DNA from 3 places in the Desulfomicrobium salsuginis genome. Region 1 is predicted to be linked to each of the others. Evidence: predicted binding sites of a transcription regulator. Region 1 holds the regulator's gene; each other region holds the start of a gene.
The links. The regulator sigma-54, encoded in region 1, starts transcription at its own class of promoters, with help from an activator protein. The targets are predictions, from matches to a motif close to CTGGCACGGNNNNTGCTT.
Positions count from the first base shown of each region.

Region 2: ACYQ3G_RS12765 (VgrG-related protein) is a predicted target of sigma-54. The motif match lies at 2,597-2,614, and genes of this name have one in related genera.
Region 3: hpsG ((2S)-3-sulfopropanediol dehydratase) is a predicted target of sigma-54. The motif match lies at 1,268-1,285, and genes of this name have one in related genera.

Region 1 is NZ_BAAHYA010000002.1:2,067,676-2,072,258, reverse strand. It holds gene ACYQ3G_RS16360 (PTS sugar transporter subunit IIA) at 1-233, opposite strand, end outside; gene rapZ (RNase adapter RapZ) at 251-1,138, opposite strand; gene ACYQ3G_RS16350 (PTS sugar transporter subunit IIA) at 1,162-1,611, opposite strand; gene hpf (ribosome hibernation-promoting factor, HPF/YfiA family) at 1,616-2,158, opposite strand; gene rpoN (RNA polymerase factor sigma-54) at 2,225-3,655, opposite strand; gene lptB (LPS export ABC transporter ATP-binding protein) at 3,768-4,490, opposite strand; gene ACYQ3G_RS16330 (LptA/OstA family protein) at 4,487-4,583, opposite strand, start outside.
Region 2 is NZ_BAAHYA010000002.1:1,257,089-1,261,671, reverse strand. It holds gene pyrC (dihydroorotase) at 1-552, shown strand, start outside; gene ACYQ3G_RS12770 (hypothetical protein) at 554-1,531, shown strand; gene ACYQ3G_RS12765 (VgrG-related protein) at 1,654-2,547, opposite strand; gene ACYQ3G_RS12760 (acyltransferase family protein) at 2,711-3,802, shown strand; gene ACYQ3G_RS12755 (extracellular solute-binding protein) at 4,014-4,583, shown strand, end outside.
Region 3 is NZ_BAAHYA010000001.1:1,562,139-1,566,721, forward strand. It holds gene ACYQ3G_RS07020 (TRAP transporter substrate-binding protein) at 1-765, opposite strand, end outside; gene hpsG ((2S)-3-sulfopropanediol dehydratase) at 1,423-3,915, shown strand; gene hpsH ((2S)-3-sulfopropanediol dehydratase activating enzyme) at 4,008-4,583, shown strand, end outside.

The DNA.
Region 1 (4,583 bases):
GACAGGCTGATGTTGGACGGCGTGCCGCCGAACATGTCGGTCAGGATGATCACGCCTTCGCCCGTCTCCATCCGTTTGACGGCGCTTTTCAGGTCCGTCAGCAGGGTGGCCATGTCCACCGCGCCTTCCACCGCCAGGTGGGCGCATTGTTCCTGCGGCCCCAGGATGGTCTGGGCAGCCTCCAGCAGATGCTGGCCGAACTGGCCATGGGTCACCAGAATCACTCCAACCATTCTTCCTCCAGAAAGCGTTATCCGAGACTGAAATGTCGATGCTCCACCGAGACGGTGTACCCGCACGCCCTCAGGTGGGCAAGCACGGCTTCGGTCACGGCCACGGAGCGGTGGCGTCCGCCGGTACAGCCGAAGGCCATGGTCAGGCGGTAGCGCCCTTCCCTGGCGTAGAGGGGCACGGTGAAGTCGAGGAACTCCAAGAGCCTCTTCAGGTACTCCCGGCCGGGTTCGCCGTCCAGGACGTAGCGGGCGATGGCTTCATCCTGTCCGGACAGGGGACGCAGGTCCTCGACGAAATAGGGGTTTGGCAGGAAACGCAGGTCCATGACCGCGTCGGCCTCGGCCGGGGCCCCGTACTTGAAGCCGAAGGAGATGAGGTGCACGCGCATGCCCTGGCTCTGGCTGGCGATGCTGGCCCACTTGTCCTGGATGACGCGGCGCAGGTCGTGGACCGAGTAGTGGGACGTGTCGACGACCAGGTCGGCCTGGTTGCGGATGGGCTCCAGAATCTCCCGCTCCCGGTCCAGGGCGGCTTCCAGGCCCAGGTTGCCCGTGGCCAGGGGGTGGGGCCGGCGCGTGGTGGCGTAGCGGCGCAGCAGAACCTGGTCCGAGGAGTCCGTGAAGAGGATGGTCGGGCGCACCGACAGCTTCTCCATGTCCTGCAGCACTTCACGCCACTGCCCGGCGAAGTCGGGCTGGCGCAGGTCCATGCCCATGGCCAGGCCCGGGTAGTCCTTGGACGGGGACGAGAAGAACAGCTCGATCAGGGCCGGAGCCATGCGGGCCGGCAGGCCGTCCACGCAGAAGAAGCCCATGTCCTCGAAGACACGCAGGGCCGTGCTCTTGCCCGAGCCCGACATGCCCGAGACGATGACGACGTTTTTGAGTTCGCTGCGCTTCTCCATGTGTGACGTGCCCTGCGCGGTTTTCAGACGGACTGCAGCAGCCGCCACAGGCTTTCGCCGTCGGCGGCGTCGGAAAAAGCCTGACGGAAGCCGGTGTCCTTGAGCAGGCGCGAGATTGTGGCCAGGATCTTCAGGTGCAGGCCCACCACGTTGGAAGGGGCCAAGACCGTGAAAAAGATGGTGGCCGGCTTGTGGTCCAGGCTGGCGAAATCGACGCCCTCGCGGCTGCGGCCCACGATGACCATGACCTGGCCGAGGCTGTCCAGCTTCCCGTGGGGGATGGCGATGCCGTCGCCGATGCCCGTGGTGCCGAGCAGCTCACGGTCCATGAGCACCTGGGCCACGCGATTGGCGTCCACGCCGGGAAATTTGGCCGGAAGCGACGAAACGAGTTCGGCCAGGACCTCCTTCTTGGTCCTGGCCGAAAGGTCGGGAATGATCAGGTCCTTGTCCAGATATTCGGCAAGCTTCATGCCCTTATACCCCAGGGTCGATGAGGCCGAAGTCGCCGGTCTTGCGGCGGTAGATGACATTGACGCGTTCGTTCTCGGCGTTCAGGAAGACGAGGAACTCGTTCTCCGTCTTGCCGAGCTGCATGGCGGCCTCTTCGACGACCATGGGTTTGGGCTCGAAGTGGTCGGTCTGCTGGATGCTCTGTCTGCGCTTGCCCGTGGTGTCCTCGTCGAAGCTGATGACGTCCATGCGCACGGTCTCGCCGCCGGCCTTGCGCTTGCTCTTGTCCTTGTCGCGGATCTTGCGCATCTGGGCTTCGAGCTTGTCCCACACCATGTCCACGGTGGAGTACATGTCCTCGCTGTCCTCGCGGGCGGAGATGTGCACGTTCTTGCCGGTCAGGACGACGTCGGCGATATGGCGGAATTTCTCGACTTCGAGGTTGACCTGCAGTTCGGCGTCAGGGGTGCCGGCCATGAATTTGCCGAGCTTGCCGAAACGGTCCTTGGCGTACTTGCGCAGGTGGTCGGAAGGGTCGAAGTTCTTGAAGTTGAAGACTATCCTCATGGAATCCTCCTCGTCAGTTGAGGGTCAACCCCGCGTCTTCCCCGAAGGGCGGCGCGGGGTGGGATATCAAAACACCTGCTTGCGCTTGGATGACGACTCGATGCCCAGAACGGCGCGGTATTTTGCCACCGTGCGGCGGGCGATGTTCACATCCAGCGTTTCCTTCAGCACCGCTGCGATTTTCTCGTCGCTGTAGGGGTGCTTGGGGTCTTCCTCGCTGACCATCTTCTTGATGATGGCCTTGACGGATTCGGAGCCCACCTGGGTGCCGTCGTCCATCTCCAGCGCGGAATTGAAGAAAAATTTCAGTTCGAAGATGCCGTGCGGTGTGGCCACGTACTTGCTCGTGGTGATGCGACTGACCGTGGATTCGTGCATCTCGATGTCGTCGGCCACGTCCTTGAGGATCAGGGGCTTGAGCTTGGTCACTCCGTGCTCGAAGAAGGCCCGCTGAAACCGCACGATGCTCTCGACCACCTTATACAAGGTTCTCTGCCTTTGGTGCAAGCTCTTCATGAGCCACATGGCCGAGCGCATCTTGTCGTGTAAGTACTCCCGGTCCGGGCCCTTCACGGCCAGGCTCGTGTCTTCCATGTAGTAGGGGCTGAGCTGCAGCTTGGGCAGGCCGTCGTCATTCATGACGATGACGAAATCGCCTTCGTACTCGTAGACGAAGACGTCGGGGCTGACGAAGACGGTGTTGTCGCTGCCGTAGCTCGCTCCGGGCATGGGGTCCAGGGTCTGGATGATGTCCAGGTAGGCCTTCAGGTCCTCCATCTGGATCTTGAACTTGCGCAGGAGCGGCTTGTAGCGGCGCTTCTCGATGTCCTCCAGATGCTCGTCGACCAGGGAGATGAGGATGGGGTCGTCCTGGCCCAGGACCTCCAGCTGGATGAGCAGGCACTCCTTGGGGGAACGGGCGGCTACGCCCACGGGGTCGAAGCGCTGCAGGCGGTGCAGGACGGACTTGACCAGGGCCAGGGGCGAAAGGGTCTCGGAGGCGATCTCCTCGGCGCTGGTCGTCAGGTAGCCCAGGGAGTCCAGATTGCCGATGATGGCCTCGCCGATGGCCTCTTCCTCTTCGGTGATGTTGGAGAGGCAGAGCTGCCACAGGAGATGCCCTTCCAGGGATGGCTTGCCCGAGAGCCTGGCCTCGTAGGACATCATCTCTTCGAGGGCCTCGGTCTCCTTGAACTGCACCTGCTTGGTCGTGCTCGAAAAGTCGCCGAGGTAGTTCTCCCAGTCGGCGTTGCGCATGAGTTCGGCGTCGTCGAAGGACACGTCGGCCCGCTGCTCGGCGGGCGGGGCCTGGGCTTCGACCTCCTCGGAGAGTTCCCGCGGCGCTTCCTCAAGCATCGGATTTTCCAGCAGTTCCTGCTGAACGGCTTCGAGGAGCTCGAATCGGGAGAGCTGAAGCAGCTTGATGGCCTGCTGCAGCTGCGGGGTCATGACCAGCTGCTGCGTCAGCTTGAGGTTCTGTCGAAGTTCAAGGCCCATAGTGTCTCTGTCGTCTACGCGTAAAATGCAGTGTTGTCGTCGGCGGATTCATCCAGCAAAGACTTTGCCACAGAAGGCAGGTCGTGGCAATCCTTGGGAAATCGGCACGCCGCTAAAGGCTGAAACCCTCGCCGAGATAGACCTTGCGCGCCCCGGGGTCGGCGACGATTTCGTCGGGGCTGCCGCTCAGGATGATGCGGCCGTCATACACCAGGTAGGCGCGGTCGCAGATCTGCAGGGTCTCGCGCACGTTGTGGTCGGAGATGAGCACGCCGATGCCCTTGGCCTTGAGGCCCTCGATGATGGTCTGGATGTCGTCCACGGCCAGGGGGTCGATGCCGGCGAAGGGTTCGTCCAGCAGGATGAACTTCGGGTCGCGGATCAGGGCGCGGGCGATTTCGAGCCTGCGCCGCTCGCCGCCGGACAGGTAGGCCGCCTGCTGGTCCTGCAGGCGGGTGATGCCGAGTTCGTCCAGGAGCCTGTCGGCCGTGCGTTTCTGTTCCTCGGCCGTGCGGCCGGAGTATTCCAGGATGAGCTGCAGGTTCTGGCGCACGGTCAGCTTGCGGAAGATGGAGCTTTCCTGGGGCAGGTAGCTCATGCCCAGGCGGGCGCGCTTGTGCAGGGGCCAGCGGGTGATGTCCACGCCGTCCAGGGTGACCTCCCCGCGCGTGGGCGAGACGATGCCGGCGAGCATGTAGAAGGTCGTGGTCTTGCCGGCGCCGTTGGGGCCGAGCACGCCGACGACCTCGCCCTGGCGCACGTCGAGGTCGATGTCGCGGACAACGTCGCGGGCGCCGTAGCGTTTGGCCAGCTGGCGGCCGGACAGGATCGTCACGGCTTGAGCTCCTTGGTGTCGGCCGGGGTGTTGAAGATGGCCTCGACCCGCTGCTTGCCGCCCAGGACTTCGCTGCGGTTCTCCCGCATGTAG
Region 2 (4,583 bases), 810 kb from region 1:
CCCGTGGTTGAACGCTGGGCGCGGGTCTTCCCGAAGCTGCGCATCGTGTTGGAGCACGTGACCACGGCCGCCGGGGTCGCGCTGCTGGACCGCTGCGACAACGTCTTCGCCACCGTGACCCTGCACCACCTGTTCATGACCCTCGACGACGTCATCGGCGGGCTCATGCGGCCGCACCTCTTCTGCAAGCCCGTGGCCAAGCGCCCCGAGGACCGTTCGGCCCTGCGCGGGGCGGCGCTTAACCACCCCAAGGCCTTCTTCGGCAGCGACACGGCGCCGCATCCCGTCAGCGCCAAGGAGGCCCCGGGCTGCGCCGCCGGCATCTTCTCCGCGCCCGTGGCCCTGCCGGCCCTGGCCGCGCTGTTCGAGGAGCTGGGCGCCCTGGACCGGCTGCAGGCCTTTGTTTCGGACAGGGCGCGCGCGGCCTACGCGTTTGCGCCGCCCGAGCGCGAGGTCGTGCTGGAGCGCCGGGCGTGGACCGTGCCCGAGCGCTTCGGCCCGGTCGTTCCGTACATGGCCGGGCAGACCTTGAACTGGATGGTGGTGGCGTAGCATGTACGTCGCCATGCTGCGCGAGAGGGGCCGGCCGCGCTTCGAGCTGCGCCGGACCGTGCTCCGGGAGGAGGGCCTGGGCTTCGAGGTCCTGGCGGACCTGGGGGCCGATCCGGGGCGGGTGGCCCGTTTCGGGCCCTTCGGCATGTCCTACGCCGAGGAACTGCTGGAGGCCCTGGCCCATCTGGACCTGGACCCGGACAGCCTGGACGAGGCCTTCGCCCCCTTCGCGCCCCAGGGCTACAGCCCGCGCGCGGATCGGGGCAAGGTCTGGAGGCGCACGGTACTGACCCGCCTTCAGGAGGACGAGATCCGCGCCCTGCACCCCTTCGACCGCCGGCGCATGGCCTACCTGCGCTCGGGAGAGGTCAACCTGAGCCGCATCGACGAGGTCAACCCGAAGATGTTCCGCGGGCTGGTGGGCAAGGGCCGCGACGAGGTGGAGCAGCTCTTCCTGCGCATGGAGCGCGAGCTGCCCCGGCGGGAGGCGAGGAACTACGTGCACGCCATCCTGAACCTGCAGCGGCATTTCGCGGATCTCACGGCGCGGACCATGCCCGAGGCCCTGGACCCGGACCGCCTCGACGAAGCCTTCATGCGCGAGTTCTGCGCCATCCACGCAGACCCGTCCTTCGGGTCCGGTCTGCCCTCGGGCCCGGCCGACTATCTGCGTCGGTACGCCTTCATGCACTTCGACTGCGACTTTCCGGCCGACGACGGCTTCAGGCGCATCTTCGAGAACTTCATGAACGACTTCCGCCGTCCGCAACCAACGGCCCGGCCCGTGGAACCCGAGCGGGTGCGCGAGCTGTTCGGCCTGACCATGGCCGAGATCGGGAGGATGTCCAGGCGGGAGTTCGCGCGGGTCTTCCGCAAGAAGGCCATGTCCATGCACCCGGACAAGGGCGGGGATCACGACGCCTTCGTGGAGCTTCTGGAGACGTACAAGCGGATGATCAGGGGGAAGAGCGAAGGGTGAGGGGAAGAGGGCAGGCATGGACGATCTGGACTTCATGGACGAGATGGACGTTATGGACCAGGCACCGCCCAGTCCATGCCGTCCATGAAGTCCATATCGTCCATCACTGCTTAAATCCGCGCCTAGGCCCTGGCGTCCTCGCCCTGGAGCATGGCCAGGACCATTTCCTTTTCCGTGTTCATGCGGCCGCGCACGCTGGCCTGCACGGTGGCGGTGGAGGAGCCGAACTGGGATTTGCGGTTCTCGTAGACCTTGTCGATGAGCTTCTGGGCGAACCTGTTTTCGGGCAGTTCGCTGTCGATGGACTTGATGGCGCGGCTGAAGATCCTGGCCGCGCCCGCCGGGCCGTGCTGGACGGCCGTGCTCCACAGGGCTTCGCGCGCCGCTGCGGGCAGTTCGTCCACGTTCATGCCGGTGCGTGACAGGATTTTGTCCTTGGCCGGTTCGTAGTGGGTGGATTCGATGAATTCCCGCTGCAGCCGGCCGAATTTTTCCGGGTCCTGTTCGGCGATGCTGCGCCAGGCGTCGGGCATGCGGCCCTTGGTCGAGCCCGTGTTGGCCGCCCCGGCGCCCTTGAGCTTGGCGGCCCAGTCGGGCTCCTTGTCCTTCAGAAATTCGATGAACTCCTTCATGGTGCCTGGTTTGGAGGCGATCTGGTAGGTGCCGTAGGAGGTGCCGCCGTTCTTGTCGTAGCCGATGGCGCTGACCCCTTCCGTCCCGGACTCGAAGGCGGCCGAGAGTTCGCCGATGCCGGCGTGGGCGTCGGCAGCGCCCTTGCCGCCGGCCGTGGCGGGGGACTGACGCATGAGTGAGGCCAGGCCGTTCAGGGCGCTCTGCATCAGCGAGTTGTCCATGCCCGATCCGCCGAGCCGGGTTCCGAGAGCCTGCGTGTCGCCACCGTCCATGGCTTGGCGCATGTGGGACTGGAACCTGTCCGCGCTGGCCGCGGGCCGGCTCTGGCGCTCGGGGGCCGTGCCGAGCATGGTCATCAGCTGTATGGGATCGATAAGGCTCATGCGTGATCTCCGTGTCAAAAACCTGGCAAAAAGGTGCTTTGCCCCTTCAAAGCAGGTTTCGGGCCATCGTGCTCCAGTCACGGCATGATATTAAATTATCTTGAGTATGAAAGGGGTTATGACTATCGGAGGCGTTCGACTCGTGTGACGGGAAGACGGCAGGATGTTCCCGCCAGTTGTCCGCATTTCGCAGCCCCCGACAAGGAATATTGGAATCATGTATCTCAGATCGTTCGAGTATTTTCGTGCCGTGACCATCGTGATCATCGTCATGGGCCACAGCTATGGCATTGCAGGATGGGAATTGGAGAGTTTTCTGGACCGCACCCTGGCCAATCTCATTTCAGGGGGGACTTCCCTGTTTGTGTTTATCTCGGGCTTTCTTTTTCATCACGTTTTCTATCCGAAATTTCATTATCCAACATTCATCAAGAAGAAATTAAAAAACGTATACGTGCCATATCTGATTCTTTCCGTCATTCCTGTTTGCGTCGCAATATATACTGGGATTCCATATAAAGAATATTATTTTGGATTAACAGATACTTTTTATGACCAAATTATTCGGCCTTTCCTGCTTTATTATTGGCATGGTGGTGTTCTTGTATATTGGTATATACCATTTATAATGGCTGTATATATTATTTCTCCGATTTTTGTATATTTTATACGGATGAATCAGAAGCAAAGAATTTATATAGTAGTATTGTTGACTATAATTTCACTTTTTATGCACAGGCCTGTAAATAATTTATCAATAACTCAGTCTGTTATTTATTTTTTTTCTGTTTATATGTTTGGTATTCTGTGTTCGATGGAGAGAGATTTTATTTATAAAAAACTTTATGAAAAAGATTTTTTGCTTTTTCTTGTTGTGCTGATTTTGGCAATTTTACAGGCAGCTGTCATGCCGACAAGCGGCAATTTACAGAATCATCCGTTCGAGTTCAATGGAATAGACATATCTTTGCTTCAGAAAATGGTCATGTGCGTTTTTTTCATGGTCTTTCTGCACAGGTTTGAAGCGTATGATTCCCGGTTCTTGAAGCAACTGGCCACTTCCAGTTTTTCCATCTATTTCCTGCACGGGTGGTTCATCTGGCTGATCTGGGAAATCAGAGACTGGTATGATGCCTTTTTCGGCCTGCATCTTCTGCCGATCCTCTCCGCCCTCGTCATCTGGCTGTCTTATGTCGTGGCCTTGCGCGTGCGTAAGGCCTTTCCGGACCGCAGCCGCATGCTCATCGGCTGGTGACGCCGTCTCCGTCGGATGCGACGGAGGCGCTTCGTCTTTCGCCCTGTCATCCAGGCGCGTGGTTCAAAAGAACCGGCGCGCCCGGCCGCGTGAACTCTCGGCAGGGTCTGTCCTCGTCCTGCCGCTGATTCGCCACGTTCTTGTCAGTTTTGGTTGCCAGTGATAGGGTTTGTTTCGGTTTCCCGTCACACCTTCACAAGGAGAATTTCGCATGAAACGTCTTGTTCTGCTGATGGCACTGATGCTCGCCGGTTCTTCCGTGGCCATGGCCGACACCCTGCAGTTGCTGACCTGGAAGGGCTACGCGCCCAAGGAACTTGTCGACAAGTTCCAGGCCGAGACCGGCATCAAGGTCGAGGTGACGTACTCCAACAACGAGGAAATGATCGCCAAGCTGCGGGCCACGCGCGGCGCGGGCTTCGACCTGGCCCAGCCCAGCCAGGACCGCATCTCCTCGGTGCAGGAGGAGTTCGGCATCTACCAGCCCATCGACTACTCCAAGATCCAGGCCGAACTTTTCATTCCCTCCATGCTCGACGCCGTGAAGAAGAACACCCTGGTCGGCGGCAAGTCCTACGCCGTGCCCTTCTGCTGGGGCACCTCCGGCCTGGTGGTCAACTCCGCCCAGGCCAAGGGCGCCACGTCCTGGAAGGCGCTCATCGACCCGCAGTACAAGGGCCGCATCAGCTACCGGCTGAAGAGGCCCGTGCTGATCGGCCTCGGTTTCGCCATGGGTTACGACCCCTTTGCCCTCTACGCCGACGAGAAGGCCTACGGCGAG
Region 3 (4,583 bases), on a different contig from region 1:
GCTGTCGAACTTCTTCTTGTTCATCAGCAGGACGTGCATGCTGTAGTTGTGGTTGGAGTCCATGGCGTACTTCAGCACTTCCGTGTGCTTGGCGTCGTTGAGCAGGGAGAAGGTGTTGCCTTCGGCGTCCACGGTGCCCTGCTGCAGGGCGGTGTAAGTCTCGCCCCAGGCCACGGGGGCGGGGTTCATCCCTAAGGCCTTGGCCACTTCCACCTCGACGGGGGAGTCGGTGGTGCGGACCTTCAGGCCGGCCAGGTCGGCCACGGTCTTCAGGGGTTTCTTGGTGCTGACGAAGTTGCGGTAGCCGTACTGGCTGAACATGATGGTGGTCAGGCCGATCTCGTTGGCGACCTTTTCCAGTTCCTTGCCGAGTTCGCCTTCATCGAGGGCCTTGTACAGGTTTTCCTGGTGCTTGGGGGAGGTGATGTAGGGCAGGTCCAGGGCCATGTATGCCTTGCTGAAGCTGGCCATGTTCGGGGAGGAGCACGAGGACATGTCGAGCGTACCGGCCTGGGCCGCCTCGGTGGTCACGCGGTCGCTGCCCAGCTGGGCGCTGCCGAAGACCTGAATCCTGATTTGCTTGTCGCTCTTGGCCTCGACGAGTTCCTTGAACTTCTCGATGCCCAGGGTGACGTTGTTGCCCGGAGCCATGGGATGGCCGATGCGCAGGGTGACGGGCTTGCCGGCCTCCGCGGTTCCAAAGCCTACCAGCAGGCCGATCAGGGCCAGCACGTTCAACGCGGCAAAAACGAGACTCTTTTTCATTGTTCCTCCAAAAATGTGTTTTCGACCAGCACCGCTCGGCAATGTTCTTGACTGTCGCCCTCTGGTCACGGGGTGTTGTCGAAACATGAGCAGGATGTATGCCAGACAAAAATGAAGTTTGCCAAGGCTGTTGAAATTAAAAATTATATAATTTCAACATGTTGAAAATTTATTCCACAGAGGGTTGGCTGCTTTTCGGTGCATTCGTCGCAAAAGTGCAACTGCCGGGAATCGTTCTTATCAGTGTCTGTCATATGGGAATAAAATCACAAAGCGCCCGGCGTCCAACGGGTTTATGTTCCGATTTTCACATTTCGCAGGTGCGATTTCTGATGTGTCCAGTCAGGTTTGTCGCAAAAATGCGGCGGTTTTGGGGTGAAAAAAATGAAATTCAACGGAGGTGATGCAAAAATGCGACAGTTCGGGGTCGCGTTTTTCCACCCGCATGGCGGCATGGTCACGGGAGGTAGACAAATCTAGTATTTTCATTTGGTTATGTGCTTTGGCACAGAGAATGCTCAAGCTCGCCCGGGTACGGAAGTGAGACGTACAGCCGAAATGAAACTTCCGGTGCAACAAAATATTGATGCATGGTTTCAACGCATGTGCTGATTTCACCATGTGATCTGAATTAAATTAGATACGAGGAGCAGAGTCATGACAAGGTTTACATGTGAGTGCATGTCCCCTCAGGAACAGAGGCTTTACGAGAAAATCGAGGGCAAGGAAGACAGGTTCCGCGAGACGCACAGTCGCGTTTTCAAGATGCTGGAGAAATTCGACGGGCAGAAGCCGCGCATTGATATAGAACGCGCCCTCTATTTCACCCAGTCCATGCAGGAGACCGAAGGCCAGCCCTTGGTCCTGCGCTGGGCCAAGGCCCTGAAGCACATCGCCGAGAACATGACCGTCTATGTCCAGGACGACCAGCTTCTGCTCGGCCGCGCCGGCTGCGACGGCCGCTACGGAATCCTCTACCCCGAACTGGACGGCGACTTCCTGGACATCGCGGTCAAGGAACTGCCCAACCGGCCGACCTCTCCCGCAACCATCACCCCCGAGGACGCCGCGATCGTCGTCGAGCAGATCGCTCCCTTCTGGAAGGGCAAGACCTTCCACGAGAAGCTCAACGCCGCCCTGCCCGCGGACGTGCACAAACTGACCTACGACGATCCGGACGGGCTCATGTCCCGCTTCATCGTCAACGAGACCGCGTCCTTCCGTTCCTCCATCCAGTGGGTCCACGACTACGAGAAGATCCTGAAGCGCGGCTTCAACGACATCCGGCGCGAAGCCCAGGAGAAGCTGGACGCCCTCGACCCGCTGAGCCCCAAGGACAACTGCGAGAAGAAGCCCTTCCTCGAAGCCGTGGTCATCGTCTGCGAGGCCATCGTGCACTGGGCGGGGCGCCACGCCGTCCTCGCCCGCGAAGTGGCGGCGAAGGAGTCCGATCCGGTTCGCAAGGCCGAGCTGATCCGCATGGCCGAGAATGCAGAGCGCGTGCCCGGCGAGCCGGCCCGCGACTTCTGGGAGGCCTGCCAGAGCCAGTGGTTCACCCAGATGTTCTCCCGCATCGAGCAGAAGACTGGCACGACCATCTCCAACGGCCGCATGGACCAGTATTTCTTCCCCTTTTACGAGCAGGACATGGAAGCCGGCGTCCTGACGGAAGAAAAGGCCATGGAGCTTCTGGAGTGCATGTGGGTCGGCATGGCCGAGTTCATCGACATGTATATCTCCCCCACGGGCGGCGCCTTCAACGAGGGCTACGCGCACTGGGAGGCCGTGACAGTCGGCGGCCAGACCCCGGACGGACGTGACGCCACCAACGACCTGACGCACCTCATCCTCAAGTCAAAGCGCGAATTCCCGCTGCACTACCCGGACCTCGCGGCCCGCATCCACAGTCGCTCCCCCGAGAGCTACCTGTGGGACGTGGCCGAGACCATCAAGGACGGCTCGGGCTTCCCCAAGCTGATCAACGACGAGGAGATCGTGCCCCTGTACGTCTCCAAGGGCGCGACCTTCGCAGAAGCCTATGACTACGCCGTGTCCGGCTGCACCGAGGCGCGCATGCCCAACCGCGACACCTACACCTCCGGCGGCGCGTACATCAACTTCGCCGCCGCGGTGGAGATGGTCCTGCGCAACGGCCGCATGAAGAAGTACGGCGATCAGATTCTCGGCGTTGAAACCGGCGATCCCAACTCCTTCCAGACCTGGGACGAGTTCTGGAACGCCTACGTGCAGCAGCATCTGCTGTTCCTCAAGGCCGCCTTCCATCAGCAGTACCTGATCAACAAGATCCGGGCCACCACCTTTGCCCAGCCCATGGGCTCGGCCATGCACGACCTGTGCATGAAGCACTGCATCGATCTGCACCAGGAGCAGATCCCCGAGGGCATCAACCTCGGCTACTTCGAATACATGGGTTTGGGCACCGTGGTCGACTCCCTAGCGGCCATCAAGAAGCTGGTCTTCGAGGACAAGAAGCTGACCATGCAGCAGGTTATCGACGCCGTGGACGCCAACTTCGAAGGGTACGAGGACGTCGCCGCGCTGCTGCGCAGCGCGCCCTGCTACGGCAACAACGACTCGTACGCCGACGCCATCGGCCGCGAGATCGACAGGATTTCCGTTGAATTCGGCGGCAAGTACAGCAAGGACCTCGGCATGCACAACGACGTGCGCTACGTGCCATTCACCTCGCATGTGCCCTTCGGCAAGGTCGTCTCGGCCCTGCCCAACGGCCGCAAGGAGTTCACGCCCCTGTCCGACGGCTCCTCGGCCTCCCACGGCGCGGACGTGAACGGCCCCACGGCCATCCTGCTGTCCAACTACAACACCAAGAACTACGGCATGCGCGACCGCGCGGCCCGCATGCTCAACATCAAGTTCACGCCCAAGTGCATCGAGGGCGAGCAGGGCACCGAGAAGCTCGTGTCCTTCATCCGCACCATGTGCGACCTGAAGATCTGGCACGTGCAGTTCAACGTCATCAACCGCGAGACCCTTATCGCGGCTAAGAAGGACCCGCAGAAGTACCGCAACCTCATCGTGCGCATCGCGGGCTACAGCGCCTACTTCGTGGACCTGTCCCCTGACCTTCAGGACGACCTGATCGCCCGCACCGAACACGGTGCCTTCTAGGTTCGACCCCGGCCATCCTTCGGCCTCAACGGACAGACGCGGGCAGGCCATGGCCTGCCCGCGATTTTTCATGACATCAGCGGGGGAGTCCCATGAGCGCTCTTGAAGACAGAAAGAAAAAAGGCCTCGTATTCAACATCCAGAAATACTCCGTTCACGACGGGCCGGGCATCAGGACCATCGTCTTCCTCAAGGGGTGCCCCCTGTCCTGCAACTGGTGCAGCAACCCCGAATCCCAGCGCCGCGAGCCGGAGCTGGCCTTCAATCCGGGCCGCTGCCTGACTTTTTCCAAGTGCACGCGCTGCCTGCAGGCCTGTCTGCGCGGGGCCATCATCCGCGAGGCGGACGACAGCCTGCGCATCGACCGCGCCCTGTGCGACGGGTGTCCCAAGAACTGCGCCCAGGCCTGCCCGTCCCAGGGGCTCATCGTCTATGGCGAGGAGCGCAGCGTGGACGACGTGCTGCGGGTGGTCGAGCAGGACGCGGCCTTCTACACCCGCTCCAGCGGCGGCATGACCCTCTCGGGCGGCGAACCGCTCCTGCAGGGGGACTTTGCCCTGTCTCTGCTCCGGGAAGCCCGCCGGCGCCGGATCAGGACGGCCGTCGAGACCTGCGGCATGGTGCCCTGGAAGACCATGGAGGCGGCCGCCCAGTACCTGAACTACGTG